3 regions of the Sporosarcina sp. FSL W7-1283 genome follow, and region 2 is predicted to be linked to each of the others. Evidence: a T-box and tRNA genes for the amino acid it is inferred to sense, from the RefSeq annotation. Region 2 holds a T-box; the other regions hold tRNA genes.
The links. The T-box of region 2 lies ahead of MKY93_RS09955 (valine--tRNA ligase). A T-box ahead of a tRNA ligase gene usually reads a tRNA of that ligase, here a tRNA-Val.

Region 1 (4,585 bases), 960 kb from region 2:
AACTTACTATCCATCCTTCTATATTCACTAAAATTCCTGATTTTAAATTAGGCATAATTCATTATACCAAAACAATTGTCTCCGCATCACCTCAGATGCTAAAAGGTCGTTTGCAATTATTTCAAGAACAACTCTATTTTGAACTGCTCGATAAAGAGTTAATCGAATTTCCGGGCTTGGCAGAATGGCAATCTATTTGGAGAACACTTGGTTCTGATCCATTGACCAATCCTTCGGCAATGGAAGTGCTTATGAGAAAAATTAGGGCAAGAAAATATACTCCCTCATTTCATAGCGCGGAAGATTTGAATACATTCTTTTCATTGCAATATGAAATACCTACTGTCATTTACGACTCAGACAAGATAGCTGGAAACATTCAGTTGGCACTTGGAACTCCCGAGGATGGCTATGAAGGCTTGAACAACCATTTCAACACCTTTGACAAACTTCTTCTTTTAACCGACGACTACAGCCCTTTTGGCAGCCCTCACGTCGATTCTATTCGCACTGCCGTCACAGAAGAAACGATAAATATACTGCAGCTGCTTTTTATTCGTCCTTCATTAGATAGCACAGAAGCTATACAACTGACTGAAGCATGCGCAAAAATGTTTACCAGTATAAATGGAGGGAATCACTTTAGTACAGTGTTAAATGCGCAGAATTCCTCCTGCGACATAGATAACGGGGTGAAATAATGAGCATCACATTAGCAGAAGGTATAAAACTAAAGAGCATTCTATCCAAACAACTGCGTGAACTGGAAACAGAAGCGCGCCGGGTAGCTTTTATTACTGTGGAAAAAGGCACTACGCCACCACCTGTTCCTAGAACCTTAAATGACGTTGAAAACGAAATGGAGCAAGTAAGAAAAGATCAGCGTACGCTCGACTTCCTCATCTACAAGGCAAACAGTACACATTCCGTAGACTTCGAAGGACAGCAGATCACTTTGGTAGAAGCGATTGAATTAGCAATCCAACTACGAGCAAAAGCAACCTTTTATAAAGAATTATCATTGGCAAATAAAGAGGAGCTCCAATACGGGTATGCAGAAACTACTACCGTCTATCGTGTAGCTTTATTTGACCCAGAAATTTATCGGCAAAAAGCACAGCTGGCAGAAAAGACAGCACACCAGCTCTCTAACCGAATCAACACAAAAAATTATACGATCAACCTAGAATTTGATGGTTCTAATTATTTCTGATCTTCGGAAAGGTGAGACTCCTTTCCGGAGCATGGAGCGAGAAACAGAAACACAACTTTACTAGTCTAAACCGATGACCCATTTCCTTTCACACTTTGACCTATAACCCATAACCATCCATGGCAACGGCAATGAACCCTTACAAATGCATCTAAACAAATTCATGTTTCTCCTCTATGGAGGCTGTCTGAGAAGTCATTTTCATTTGACTTTTTGGGCGCCTCTTTTTCGTACGGAAAATTCCTATGTTTATTCTGGCCAGTCAAGTTGCTGTCTATGGCTGTATTGGTGCGTTCTAGAACGGAATTGTTTGTTGTTTATGTTTGATTCGGTTTGAAAACACTTTGATGCATCCCTTTGCTTGTCTTACATCTTTTAGTTAATTTTAATTTTTAAAAACAAAAAAAGAACACAGCAAAGGCTGTGTTCTTTTGGTGATACCCGAGGCCGGACTTGAACCGGCACGCCTCGCGGCATCGCATTTTGAGTGCGACGTGTCTGCCATTCCACCACTCGGGCATGATAAGTAATAATTTATAAAATTTGGAGGCGGCAACCGGAATCGAACCGGTGGTAAGGGTGTTGCAGACCCGTGCCTTACCGCTTGGCTATGCCGCCAACATAGTGGAGCGGAAGACGGGATTCGAACCCGCGACCCCGACCTTGGCAAGGTCGTATTCTACCACTGAACTACTTCCGCGAAACCAACTGGGGTAGCTGGATTCGAACCAACGAATGACGGAGTCAAAGTCCGTTGCCTTACCGCTTGGCTATACCCCACTAATGGGGCGGACGAGGGGAATCGAACCCCCGAATGTCGGAACCACAATCCGATGCGTTAACCACTTCGCCACGACCGCCATGATAGTATTTATTATAGTACAACAATGATGGAATTATGCATGGGGCGGACGAGGGGAATCGAACCCCCGAGTGTCGGAACCACAATCCGATGCGTTAACCACTTCGCCACGACCGCCATAAAATAATTTCAAAAATACAGGGGCAGTAGGAATCGAACCCACACCAAAGGTTTTGGAGACCTCTATTCTACCGTTGAACTATGCCCCTAAATGGTGGTGGGGGACGGATTCGAACCGCCGAACCCGGAGGGAGCGGATTTACAGTCCGCCGCGTTTAGCCACTTCGCTACCCCACCAGTAAGGATGCCGGCGAAAGGACTTGAACCCTCAACCTACTGATTACAAGTCAGTTGCTCTACCAATTGAGCTACACCGGCATATTAATAATAAATGGTGGCTCAGGACGGAATCGAACCGCCGACACAAGGATTTTCAGTCCTTTGCTCTACCGACTGAGCTACTGAGCCACATTTGCTATGTTTAAGATCACAACTTAAGACAAAGCTATGTAAAAGATAATGGCGGTCCCGACGGGAATCGAACCCGCGATCTCCTGCGTGACAGGCAGGCATGTTAACCGCTACACCACGGGACCTTGGTTGCGGGGGCAGGATTTGAACCTGCGACCTTTGGGTTATGAGCCCAACGAGCTACCACTGCTCCACCCCGCGATAATACTATAAATTAAATGGTGGAGGATGACGGGCTCGAACCGCCGACCCCCTGCTTGTAAGGCAGGTGCTCTCCCAGCTGAGCTAATCCTCCTGGGTAAATCAGTCACGTACTATTGTACGCTCCTTCTTTCTCTCAATTGCTTCCTTGTTCTGCTCGCTTCTCCCAATTTCATCGGAGATACAATGTTTGAAATGGTGACCCCTACGGGATTCGAACCCGTGTTACCGCCGTGAAAGGGCGGTGTCTTAACCGCTTGACCAAGGGGCCATATAAAGTATAAGTATGAAAACTGGCGGAGAGCAAGGGATTTGAACCCTTGAGGCAGCGCAAACCGCCTACACGATTTCCAATCGTGCTCCTTCGGCCACTCGGACAGCTCTCCAATTTTGGCTCCGCAGGTAAGATTCGAACTTACGACCGATCGGTTAACAGCCGATTGCTCTACCACTGAGCTACTGCGGAATAATTATAATTGGTATGTGGCACAAGGTTTACAGCATTTTTCACAGACCAGCGACGTCTTACTCTCACAGGGGGAAGCCCCCTACTACCATCAGCGCTGAAGAGCTTAACTTCCGTGTTCGGTATGGGAACGGGTGTGACCTCTTCGCCATCGTCACTGAACTGTTTTCAAAGCCATGATTATTATACCAAACTGAGCGGATTTGTCAAACGTTTTTTGAAAAACTTTTGAATTGTTCACTCAAAACTGAATAAAAGACATTGTGTACATCAAGTAGTGCTTCTTAAAATAGGTTAAGTCCTCGATCGATTAGTATCTGTCAGCTGCACACGTCGCCGTGCTTCCACCCCAGACCTATCCACCTCATCATCTTTGAGGGATCTTACTTACTTGCGTAATGGGAAATCTCATCTTGAAGGGGGCTTCATGCTTAGATGCTTTCAGCATTTATCCCGTCCATACATAGCTACCCAGCGATGCCTTTGGCAAGACAACTGGTACACCAGCGGTATGTCCATCCCGGTCCTCTCGTACTAAGGACAGCTCTTCTCAAATTTCCTGCGCCCGCGACGGATAGGGACCGAACTGTCTCACGACGTTCTGAACCCAGCTCGCGTGCCGCTTTAATGGGCGAACAGCCCAACCCTTGGGACCGACTACAGCCCCAGGATGCGACGAGCCGACATCGAGGTGCCAAACCTCCCCGTCGATGTGGACTCTTGGGGGAGATAAGCCTGTTATCCCCGGGGTAGCTTTTATCCGTTGAGCGATGGCCCTTCCATGCGGAACCACCGGATCACTAAGCCCGTCTTTCGACCCTGCTCGACTTGTAGGTCTCGCAGTCAAGCTCCCTTATGCCTTTGCACTCTACGAATGATGTCCAACCATTCTGAGGGAACCTTTGGGCGCCTCCGTTACTCTTTAGGAGGCGACCGCCCCAGTCAAACTGCCCACCTGACACTGTCTCCTGCCCGGATCACGGGCATGGGTTAGAAGTCCAATACAGCCAGGGTAGTATCCCACCAACGCCTCCTCCGAAGCTGGCGCTCCGGAATCCAAGGCTCCTACCTATCCTGTACAGGCTGCACCGGAATTCAATATCAGGCTACAGTAAAGCTCCACGGGGTCTTTCCGTCCTGTCGCGGGTAATGCGCATCTTCACGCATATTATAATTTCACCGAGTCTCTCGTTGAGACAGTGCCCAGATCGTTACGCCTTTCGTGCGGGTCGGAACTTACCCGACAAGGAATTTCGCTACCTTAGGACCGTTATAGTTACGGCCGCCGTTTACTGGGGCTTCAATTCAGAGCTTCGCTTGCGCTAACCCCTCCTCTTAACCTTCCAGCACCGGGCAGGCGTCAGCCCCTATA
Region 2 (4,585 bases):
GCGATGACAGCGGGTTCAGAAACATTAAAGAAATTGACACCTCAATCTTATGACCGTTTTATTCAGTTAGGGGATCAATTGGAAGAAGGTTTCCGTAAAGCTGCGTCGGAAAATGGAATACCGCATACGGTGAATCGTGCGGGTTCGATGATCGGATTCTTCTTTACTAATGAACGTGTCTATAATTATGATCAGGCTAAAACTTCTGATTTGCAGTTGTTTGCTGAATATTATCGACTGATGGCAGAAGAAGGCATTTTCTTGCCGCCGTCCCAGTTTGAAGGAATGTTCTTATCTGCTGCTCATACAGAAGAGCATATTGCGAAGACAGTGGAGGCATTCCACACCGTGTTTGCTAAGTTGAAACGATAAAAGATAGCGCTGAGAGATGATCTGTTTTAGCATAGATCATCCGCTCAGCGTTTTTTCTGTGAGGCGAAGTGGGATTGGTGAAGTGTGTTAGGATTTTCGCTCGGATTGATTGGGCTTTGGTTCAGTTGTCTGCGGCTTTGGTGCTATACGGTGGTGAATTGGTTCGGTTCTCACTATGTTTGGTGCGTTCTCAATGATTTATACTACTTTTTTCGTTGGTAGTACTTCTATTCTTTTCGTTTGCTTCATATAGTAGCCTGAGTTAAGAAAAGGAGTGAAGCGGATTGACTAATCATCAATGGACGTTGAATGAAACGTTTTATTTTCCTACTGAATATGGTGCTTTTTCGGAAGCAGTTGAAGTGAAGGTAACACCTGGCTATACGGAAGACCGTACGGAGGAAGCGATCCGATTGCAAGGGATCTATCATATTGCAGCGAATGTTACATTTGACCAAGACAAGCTTGTGGAATTGTCTGCTGAGGATCGATTGGTAATTGATGATGTAGAAGTGGAGAACGGTGCAGGTTACTTTGAATATGCAGTGCCGTTAAATGTGGACTTACCCGGCGATATTGCGGGCCCTCTTGAATTGAATGTGGAAGGAGTGCGGGCTGCGCAGCTTGAAGACGGAGGTCTGCGTTTGGAATGGTCTGTAAATTTACAGGAAATAGCTGAGGCACCAGAGGAGATTGTAGAAGAGGTAGCGGTTGAATCGAAGAAGCCTGTACAAACAGCAATTGAATCAACTTCCCATTTAGAGTTTTTAGCCAACGCGGACAAAGCAGTTGAAAACGTCGAAAAAGAAATGGAAGACTTTCTCTTATACATCGCCGAGTTGGATGACGATGTGACGAGAAAGATCTTCCATTCAAATAATATTTTTGTAGAAGCAGAACGACAGGCCAGCGAGGAGACAGAATAGTAAAAAATCTCCGGTCGTTGGCACGATCAGCAAACGGATCAATTGAAACACAGTGAGCGGAAATATGAATCCTTTGCAATAAAACCTTGTCTTCCGAAGCCAAGGTGGCAGCAAATATGGATTATATCCTTTTCGCAATGCACACCCTCCTTTCTTGTTTGTCTAAAGTAAAACTTGACGGTTATGGCATCCTTCCCATATAATAATGGGTGATAAGGATAAAGATGCGAAGAATAGGAAAGTACATGTGCAAAGTTTTCTCTAGAGAGGGTACGATAGGTGGAACGTACCTGTAAACTACAGATGGAAAGTCCCCTATGAGCAGTTTCTGTGAAAAACGAGTAGCAGGAACCGGTGAAAGCCGTTACTGATTCATTAAGATGCATGCTTTTTAGCGTTCATAAATAAAGGTGGTACCACGAGCTCCTTCGTCCTTTAACCGGGATGGACGGGGCTTTTTGTATCCCTTTTTTTACCTTAAGGAGGAACTGAAATGACAGATGAACTAACGATGCCGACAAAATACGATCCACAAGCAGTGGAAGACGGACGCTACGACTGGTGGCTGAAAGGAAACTACTTTGAAGCCGATGTGACAAGCAAGAAAGAACCGTACACGATTGTCATACCGCCGCCGAATGTAACAGGCAGACTTCATTTGGGTCACGCTTGGGATACGACGTTACAGGATATGCTCATCCGGATGAAGCGTATGCAAGGCTATGATGCGTTATGGTTGCCTGGAATGGACCACGCAGGCATCGCGACGCAAGCGAAAGTGGAAGAAAAGCTTCGTTCAGAAGGTGTATCGCGCTATGATCTAGGGCGTGAAAAGTTCGTACAGGAAACATGGAAGTGGAAGGAAGAATACGCCGACCACATCCGTGCACAATGGGCAAAGCTTGGACTGGCACTGGATTATTCACGTGAGCGATTCACATTAGATGAAGGGCTTTCTAAAGCTGTTCGTGAAGTGTTCGTCAAGCTGTATAAAAAAGGATTGATTTATCGCGGGGAGTATATTATCAACTGGGATCCTGCCACTAAAACTGCGTTATCTGATATTGAAGTTATCCATAAAGACGTTCAGGGCGCATTCTATCATATGCGTTACCCATTGACGGATGGCACAGGACATATCGAAATCGCAACAACGCGTCCTGAAACGATGCTTGGAGATACGGCGGTTGCGGTCCATCCAGATGATGAGCGTTATCAGCATTTGATCGGGAAAATGGTCAAGTTGCCAATTGTTGACCGTGAAATTCCGATCGTAGCGGACGACTATGTCGAAATGGACTTTGGAAGCGGTGCGGTGAAAATTACACCGGCCCATGATCCGAACGACTTCGAAGTGGGGAATCGTCATAACTTGCCAAGAGTGCTTGTGATGAACGAAGACGGTACGATGAATAAACTGGCGGGCAAGTATGAAGGCATGGATCGCTTTGAGTGCCGCAAGCAAATCGTCAAGGATTTGCAGGAGATGGAAGTTTTATTCAAAATAGAAGATCATATGCATTCGGTTGGACATTCTGAGCGAAGTGGAGCGGTCGTAGAGCCGTATTTATCGACACAATGGTTCGTCAAGATGCAGCCGCTAGCAGAAGAAGCGGTCAAATTACAGAAAAATGAAGAAGAAAAAGTTCAATTTGTTCCGGAACGTTTTGAAAAGACCTATTTGAACTGGATGGAAAACATCCACGACTGGTGTATTTCACGTCAGCTTTGGTGGGGACATCGAATTCCGGCTTGGTATCATAAGACGACAGGTGAAGTATACGTTGGTCAGGAAGCGCCGGCTGATGCGGACAATTGGACACAGGACAACGATGTGCTCGATACTTGGTTCTCCTCCGCTCTATGGCCGTTCTCGACAATGGGGTGGCCGGACGTCGACAGCGAAGAGTTCAAGAAATATTACCCGAACGCTGCCCTTGTTACAGGATATGATATTATCTTCTTTTGGGTGTCTCGCATGATTTTCCAAGCTCTAGAATTCACGGGAGAACGTCCATTCAAGGATGTTTTGATCCATGGACTCGTACGTGCGGAAGATGGACGGAAAATGTCTAAATCCCTTGGTAACGGCGTCGATCCAATGGACGTTATCGATCAATACGGTGCAGATGCATTGCGCTATTTCTTGGCGACGGGTTCTTCACCAGGACAGGATTTACGTTACTCCACTGAAAAAGTCGAAGCAATCTGGAATTTTGCCAATAAGATTTGGAACGCATCTCGATTCGCATTGATGAATATGGATGGAATGAAATACGAAGAAATCGACCTGACAGGGGAAAAATCTGTCGCAGATGCGTGGATCTTAACTCGTCTGAATGAAACGATCGAACAAGTGACAGGCCTTGCAGATCGTTATGAGTTCGGTGAGATGGGCCGTGCGTTGTACAACTTCATTTGGGATGATTTCTGTGACTGGTATATCGAAATGGCGAAGCTTCCATTGTATGGTGAAGACGAAGCAGCGAAGAAAACAACGCGTTCGGTTCTCGCATATGTACTCGATAATACAATGCGGTTATTGCACCCATTGATGCCATTTATCACAGAGGAAATCTGGCAAAACCTTCCGCATGAAGGGGAGTCGATCACGGTAGCAAAATGGCCGGAAGTGAATTCGGCATTGACTGATGTATCTCGTGCAACACATATGAAATTATTGATGGACATCATCCATGCAGTGCGCAATATCCGCGCGGAAGTAAATACACCGATGAGCCGTAAAGTCGATTTGTATATTTCTGCAAAAGACGAAGCGACGGTCGCAGTGTTGGAAGACAATCGTGCGTATATCGAGCGCTTCTGTAATCCGGAAACCTTGACGATCGGTGTGGAAGTAAATGCACCAGGCAAAACGATGTCGGCTGTCGTCACAGGCGCCGAGCTTTACTTGCCGCTTGAAGGTTTGATCGATATCGACGAAGAATTGGCTCGTTTGACAAAAGAACTCGGCAAATGGGAAGGTGAAGTGAAGCGGGTTCAAGGGAAATTGTCCAATGAACGCTTTACAGCGAAAGCTCCTGCAGCAGTTGTTGAAGAAGAACGTGCGAAAGAACAGGACTACTTGGAGAAACGCGCGGCGGTTGAACGACGTATTGCGGAGTTGAAAGAGATTTAATTTAGAATAAAACTTAGGCTGTCCTGTTGGTCATTGAATATGACTTTCAGGACAGCCTTTTTTTCATGGATAATGTGCGGACGCTCATAGAGCACGTCTTTGCGCTCATAGGCCGCTTGTTTGCGATCATAAAACGTGTCGTCGCGCT
Region 3 (4,585 bases), 660 kb from region 2:
CAGTGAATAGGCCCAGGCGACTGTTTAGCAAAAACACAGGTCTCTGCAAAACCGTAAGGTGACGTATAGGGGCTGACGCCTGCCCGGTGCTGGAAGGTTAAGAGGAGGGGTTAGCGCAAGCGAAGCTCTGAATTGAAGCCCCAGTAAACGGCGGCCGTAACTATAACGGTCCTAAGGTAGCGAAATTCCTTGTCGGGTAAGTTCCGACCCGCACGAAAGGCGTAACGATCTGGGCACTGTCTCAACGAGAGACTCGGTGAAATTATAATATGCGTGAAGATGCGCATTACCCGCGACAGGACGGAAAGACCCCGTGGAGCTTTACTGTAGCCTGATATTGAATTCCGGTGCAGCCTGTACAGGATAGGTAGGAGCCTTGGATTCCGGAGCGCCAGCTTCGGAGGAGGCGTTGGTGGGATACTACCCTGGCTGTATTGGACTTCTAACCCATGCCCGTGATCCGGGCAGGAGACAGTGTCAGGTGGGCAGTTTGACTGGGGCGGTCGCCTCCTAAAGAGTAACGGAGGCGCCCAAAGGTTCCCTCAGAATGGTTGGACATCATTCGTAGAGTGCAAAGGCATAAGGGAGCTTGACTGCGAGACCTACAAGTCGAGCAGGGTCGAAAGACGGGCTTAGTGATCCGGTGGTTCCGCATGGAAGGGCCATCGCTCAACGGATAAAAGCTACCCCGGGGATAACAGGCTTATCTCCCCCAAGAGTCCACATCGACGGGGAGGTTTGGCACCTCGATGTCGGCTCGTCGCATCCTGGGGCTGTAGTCGGTCCCAAGGGTTGGGCTGTTCGCCCATTAAAGCGGCACGCGAGCTGGGTTCAGAACGTCGTGAGACAGTTCGGTCCCTATCCGTCGCGGGCGCAGGAAATTTGAGAAGAGCTGTCCTTAGTACGAGAGGACCGGGATGGACATACCGCTGGTGTACCAGTTGTCTTGCCAAAGGCATCGCTGGGTAGCTATGTATGGACGGGATAAATGCTGAAAGCATCTAAGCATGAAGCCCCCTTCAAGATGAGATTTCCCATTACGCAAGTAAGTAAGATCCCTCAAAGATGATGAGGTGGATAGGTCTGGGGTGGAAGCACGGCGACGTGTGCAGCTGACAGATACTAATCGATCGAGGACTTAACCTATTTTAAGAAGTACTACTTGAGGTACACAATGTCTTTTATTCAGTTTTGAGTGAACAAAAATTCACTAAAAAACTAAAATAACACTTGCTTTATTTGAAATAAGTGTTATAATAGTAAATGTCCGACGAAAGGACAAGTCTGGTGACGATAGCGAAGAGGTCACACCCGTTCCCATACCGAACACGGAAGTTAAGCTCTTCAGCGCTGATGGTAGTAGGGGGCTTCCCCCTGTGAGAGTAAGACGTCGCCAGGCAATCACTTTCTTTTGATTTGCAATCTACAATTTAGTATTTCATACATAATAAAGTGGTCATAGAAAATGAAGGAATTTAGCAGACATAGCAATGCGAAGATTATCGCAATTTTACCCAGGAGGATTAGCTCAGCTGGGAGAGCACCTGCCTTACAAGCAGGGGGTCGGCGGTTCGAGCCCGTCATCCTCCACCATATTTTCTACACTTTTGCCGGTGTAGCTCAACTGGTAGAGCAACTGACTTGTAATCAGTAGGTTGAGGGTTCAAGTCCTTTCGCCGGCACCACTTCATGTACGAGCCATTAGCTCAGTTGGTAGAGCATCTGACTTTTAATCAGAGGGTCACAGGTTCGAATCCTGTATGGCTCACCACTTTATTGGCAAATGCCAACATACTGCGGGTGTGGTGGAACTGGCAGACACGCTAGACTTAGGATCTAGTGCCTTCGGGCGTGGGGGTTCGACTCCCTTCACCCGCACTTTTTTTGCGGAAGTAGTTCAGTGGTAGAATACGACCTTGCCAAGGTCGGGGTCGCGGGTTCGAATCCCGTCTTCCGCTTATCCACTCTTGCCGGGGTGGCGGAACTGGCAGACGCACAGGACTTAAAATCCTGCGGTAGGTGACTACCGTACCGGTTCGATTCCGGTTCTCGGCACCATTTATAAATATGCGCCCGTAGCTCAATTGGATAGAGCGTCTGACTACGGATCAGAAGGTTGTGGGTTCGACTCCTGCCGGGCGCGCCATATTTAATCAAAAATTATACATAACATAGTCGGGAAGTAGCTCAGCTTGGTAGAGCACTTGGTTTGGGACCAAGGGGTCGCAGGTTCGAATCCTGTCTTCCCGACCACTTATTGGGGCCTTAGCTCAGCTGGGAGAGCGCCTGCCTTGCACGCAGGAGGTCAGCGGTTCGATCCCGCTAGGCTCCACCAATAATATAAGTTTATAACTGACTAATTGTGGCGGCGTAGCTCAGCTGGCTAGAGCGTACGGTTCATACCCGTAAGGTCGTGGGTTCGATCCCCTCCGCCGCTATCTAAGGACCTTTAGCTCAGTTGGTTAGAGCAGACGGCTCATAACCGTCCGGTCGCAGGTTCGAGTCCTGCAAGGTCCACCAGTTTAATTAATGTACGGAGGAATACCCAAGCCCGGCTGAAGGGATCGGTCTTGAAAACCGACAGGGGTGTTAAAGCCCGCGGGGGTTCGAATCCCTCTTCCTCCGCCATATTTATTAAAACAAACCCTTTACTTTGCTAACTTGTTATGTTACAATAATGTAGTCGGGTTGAAAAAGAAGTTTGAAAGTATTTTATTGTCGCGGGGTGGAGCAGTGGTAGCTCGTTGGGCTCATAACCCAAAGGTCGCAGGTTCAAATCCTGCCCCCGCAACCAAGGTCCCGTGGTGTAGCGGTTAACATGCCTGCCTGTCACGCAGGAGATCGCGGGTTCGATTCCCGTCGGGACCGCCATTTTTATTTTAAAGAATTACAATGTGGCTCAGTAGCTCAGTCGGTAGAGCAAAGGACTGAAAATCCTTGTGTCGGCGGTTCGATTCCGTCCTGAGCCACCATTAATGCGGGTGTAGTTTAGTGGTAAAACCTCAGCCTTCCAAGCTGATGATGAGGGTTCGATTCCCTTCACCCGCTCCATTAGGGGCCTATAGCTCAGCTGGTTAGAGCGCACGCCTGATAAGCGTGAGGTCGGTGGTTCGAGTCCACTTAGGCCCACCATTCCGCAGTAGCTCAGTGGTAGAGCAATCGGCTGTTAACCGATCGGTCGTAGGTTCGAATCCTACCTGCGGAGCCAATATGGGGAAGTACTCAAGTGGCTCAAGAGGCGCCCCTGCTAAGGGTGTAGGTCGCGAAAGCGGCGCGAGGGTTCGAATCCCTCCTTCTCCGCCATACGTTTTGGCCCCTTGGTCAAGCGGTTAAGACACCGCCCTTTCACGGCGGTAACACGGGTTCGAATCCCGTAGGGGTCATACCAAAAAGAGACAATGCACATATAATTGTGCATTGTCTCTTTTTATTTAGTAGATTGCTAAATATAAAATTAGCAGCAGCGTGTGGTCTGAAAGCTTTAAGGTTCATTCCGACGATACTCGCGGTTCTCCGAGTCTCTTGCCCGGTTATATTATTACATATGGAAAGGCTGGTGCTGAAAGTTACAATAACTTTCAGTACCAGCCTTTTTTCTTTATTTTTTATCATCTACATAACTGTCGCCTTTATGATAAGGTATATCGCCAAGAGGTGATTCTAACCCTTCTGCATCGAGCTCTTCTTTGTATTCTTCTGATTCCTCACTGTGCACGACGCCAGCAGGTTCACCTGTGATATCTGATACAGCAAAATCTTCATATTCCTCTGTAGCTTCGTCACTATCATCATCATAAAGATCATCATAATCACGATTTTCATTACCGCTAAAATCGGAAGGAGTTTCGGAAGTGCCGGACCTTGCGATTTCTTGAAAACTGTCTTCGTAATCTCTTCTGTCACCGGATCTACGTTCGGCAAATGAATTCGGTTCTGCCATAATTAAAATATCTTCCTCTACTGGACGATCCTCGGGAACGGATTGTTCTGCATCTTCAATACATACAGTTGTAAACGGAATGGCTTCTAAACGTTCGTATTGAATGTTCTTTCCGCATACTTCACACGTCCCGTACGTTCCGTCTTTGATAGCCTGGAGTGCATGCTGGACTTTTCCTAGCTCGTCTTCCGCATGTGTGTTCAAGGCTATATCTTTTTCACGTTCATACAATTCAGTTCCCATATCAGCTGGATGGTTATCGTACATCGATAGCTCCCCAACCGAATCTTGGGCTGACTGCACCATCTCCGTTTCCTTTTCGGTCTGGGTTAAACTTTCTTCCATAGCATGTAGTTCTTTTTCTAAGGTTTGTATTTGTTGTGTAGTTAGCAATTCATTCACGACCCTTTCTGTATGGCTTTCCTAAATAGGAATGGAGTTTGGGAAAGCTTTATTACTTCAGTCATTCCCTGTTTCTTAGGAAGCGTAAACCTTTCCAACAAAAAAACGCCTACCTTTTGCAGTGTAGACGTTTGAGATGTGGTTTATTCAGATGAAATGAGCGATAAGTATTCCAATACCCAGAAGAAATCCAAACAATGTATTGGTCACTCCTGTGTCTTTCATAGCCGGCATCACGTGAAT

Region 1: it encodes a tRNA-Val, which carries the amino acid that the T-box ahead of MKY93_RS09955 (valine--tRNA ligase) is inferred to sense. The anticodon was not compared.
Region 3: it encodes a tRNA-Val, which carries the amino acid that the T-box ahead of MKY93_RS09955 (valine--tRNA ligase) is inferred to sense. The anticodon was not compared.

What each region holds. Positions count from the first base shown of each region.
Region 1 is NZ_JBBOOL010000001.1:2,970,413-2,974,997, forward strand. Features, by position in the region: gene MKY93_RS15565 (B3/B4 domain-containing protein) at 1-701, shown strand, start outside; gene MKY93_RS15570 (DIP1984 family protein) at 701-1,213, shown strand; tRNA gene MKY93_RS15575 (tRNA-Leu) at 1,652-1,732, opposite strand; tRNA gene MKY93_RS15580 (tRNA-Cys) at 1,758-1,831, opposite strand; tRNA gene MKY93_RS15585 (tRNA-Gly) at 1,839-1,913, opposite strand; tRNA gene MKY93_RS15590 (tRNA-Gln) at 1,922-1,993, opposite strand; tRNA gene MKY93_RS15595 (tRNA-His) at 1,998-2,073, opposite strand; tRNA gene MKY93_RS15600 (tRNA-His) at 2,117-2,192, opposite strand; tRNA gene MKY93_RS15605 (tRNA-Trp) at 2,214-2,284, opposite strand; tRNA gene MKY93_RS15610 (tRNA-Tyr) at 2,288-2,372, opposite strand; tRNA gene MKY93_RS15615 (tRNA-Thr) at 2,381-2,453, opposite strand; tRNA gene MKY93_RS15620 (tRNA-Phe) at 2,468-2,543, opposite strand; tRNA gene MKY93_RS15625 (tRNA-Asp) at 2,596-2,671, opposite strand; tRNA gene MKY93_RS15630 (tRNA-Met) at 2,673-2,747, opposite strand; tRNA gene MKY93_RS15635 (tRNA-Val) at 2,766-2,841, opposite strand; tRNA gene MKY93_RS15640 (tRNA-Glu) at 2,944-3,018, opposite strand; tRNA gene MKY93_RS15645 (tRNA-Ser) at 3,042-3,133, opposite strand; tRNA gene MKY93_RS15650 (tRNA-Asn) at 3,139-3,213, opposite strand; rRNA gene rrf (5S ribosomal RNA) at 3,260-3,375, opposite strand; rRNA gene MKY93_RS15660 (23S ribosomal RNA) at 3,504-4,585, opposite strand, start outside.
Region 2 is NZ_JBBOOL010000001.1:2,008,164-2,012,748, reverse strand. Features, by position in the region: gene hemL (glutamate-1-semialdehyde 2,1-aminomutase) at 1-372, shown strand, start outside; gene MKY93_RS09960 (hypothetical protein) at 657-1,298, shown strand; T-box leader at 1,519-1,737, shown strand; gene MKY93_RS09955 (valine--tRNA ligase) at 1,792-4,437, shown strand; gene MKY93_RS09950 (hypothetical protein) at 4,434-4,585, opposite strand, start outside.
Region 3 is NZ_JBBOOL010000001.1:2,667,909-2,672,493, reverse strand. Features, by position in the region: rRNA gene MKY93_RS13895 (23S ribosomal RNA) at 1-1,146, shown strand, start outside; rRNA gene rrf (5S ribosomal RNA) at 1,284-1,399, shown strand; tRNA gene MKY93_RS13885 (tRNA-Val) at 1,518-1,593, shown strand; tRNA gene MKY93_RS13880 (tRNA-Thr) at 1,610-1,685, shown strand; tRNA gene MKY93_RS13875 (tRNA-Lys) at 1,696-1,771, shown strand; tRNA gene MKY93_RS13870 (tRNA-Leu) at 1,797-1,878, shown strand; tRNA gene MKY93_RS13865 (tRNA-Gly) at 1,887-1,958, shown strand; tRNA gene MKY93_RS13860 (tRNA-Leu) at 1,970-2,058, shown strand; tRNA gene MKY93_RS13855 (tRNA-Arg) at 2,070-2,146, shown strand; tRNA gene MKY93_RS13850 (tRNA-Pro) at 2,177-2,253, shown strand; tRNA gene MKY93_RS13845 (tRNA-Ala) at 2,260-2,335, shown strand; tRNA gene MKY93_RS13840 (tRNA-Met) at 2,365-2,438, shown strand; tRNA gene MKY93_RS13835 (tRNA-Ile) at 2,444-2,520, shown strand; tRNA gene MKY93_RS13830 (tRNA-Ser) at 2,536-2,628, shown strand; tRNA gene MKY93_RS13825 (tRNA-Met) at 2,720-2,794, shown strand; tRNA gene MKY93_RS13820 (tRNA-Asp) at 2,796-2,871, shown strand; tRNA gene MKY93_RS13815 (tRNA-Phe) at 2,897-2,972, shown strand; tRNA gene MKY93_RS13810 (tRNA-Gly) at 2,978-3,051, shown strand; tRNA gene MKY93_RS13805 (tRNA-Ile) at 3,056-3,132, shown strand; tRNA gene MKY93_RS13800 (tRNA-Asn) at 3,134-3,208, shown strand; tRNA gene MKY93_RS13795 (tRNA-Ser) at 3,213-3,303, shown strand; tRNA gene MKY93_RS13790 (tRNA-Glu) at 3,312-3,383, shown strand; gene MKY93_RS13785 (TraR/DksA C4-type zinc finger protein) at 3,599-4,285, opposite strand; gene MKY93_RS13780 (1,4-dihydroxy-2-naphthoate polyprenyltransferase) at 4,490-4,585, opposite strand, start outside.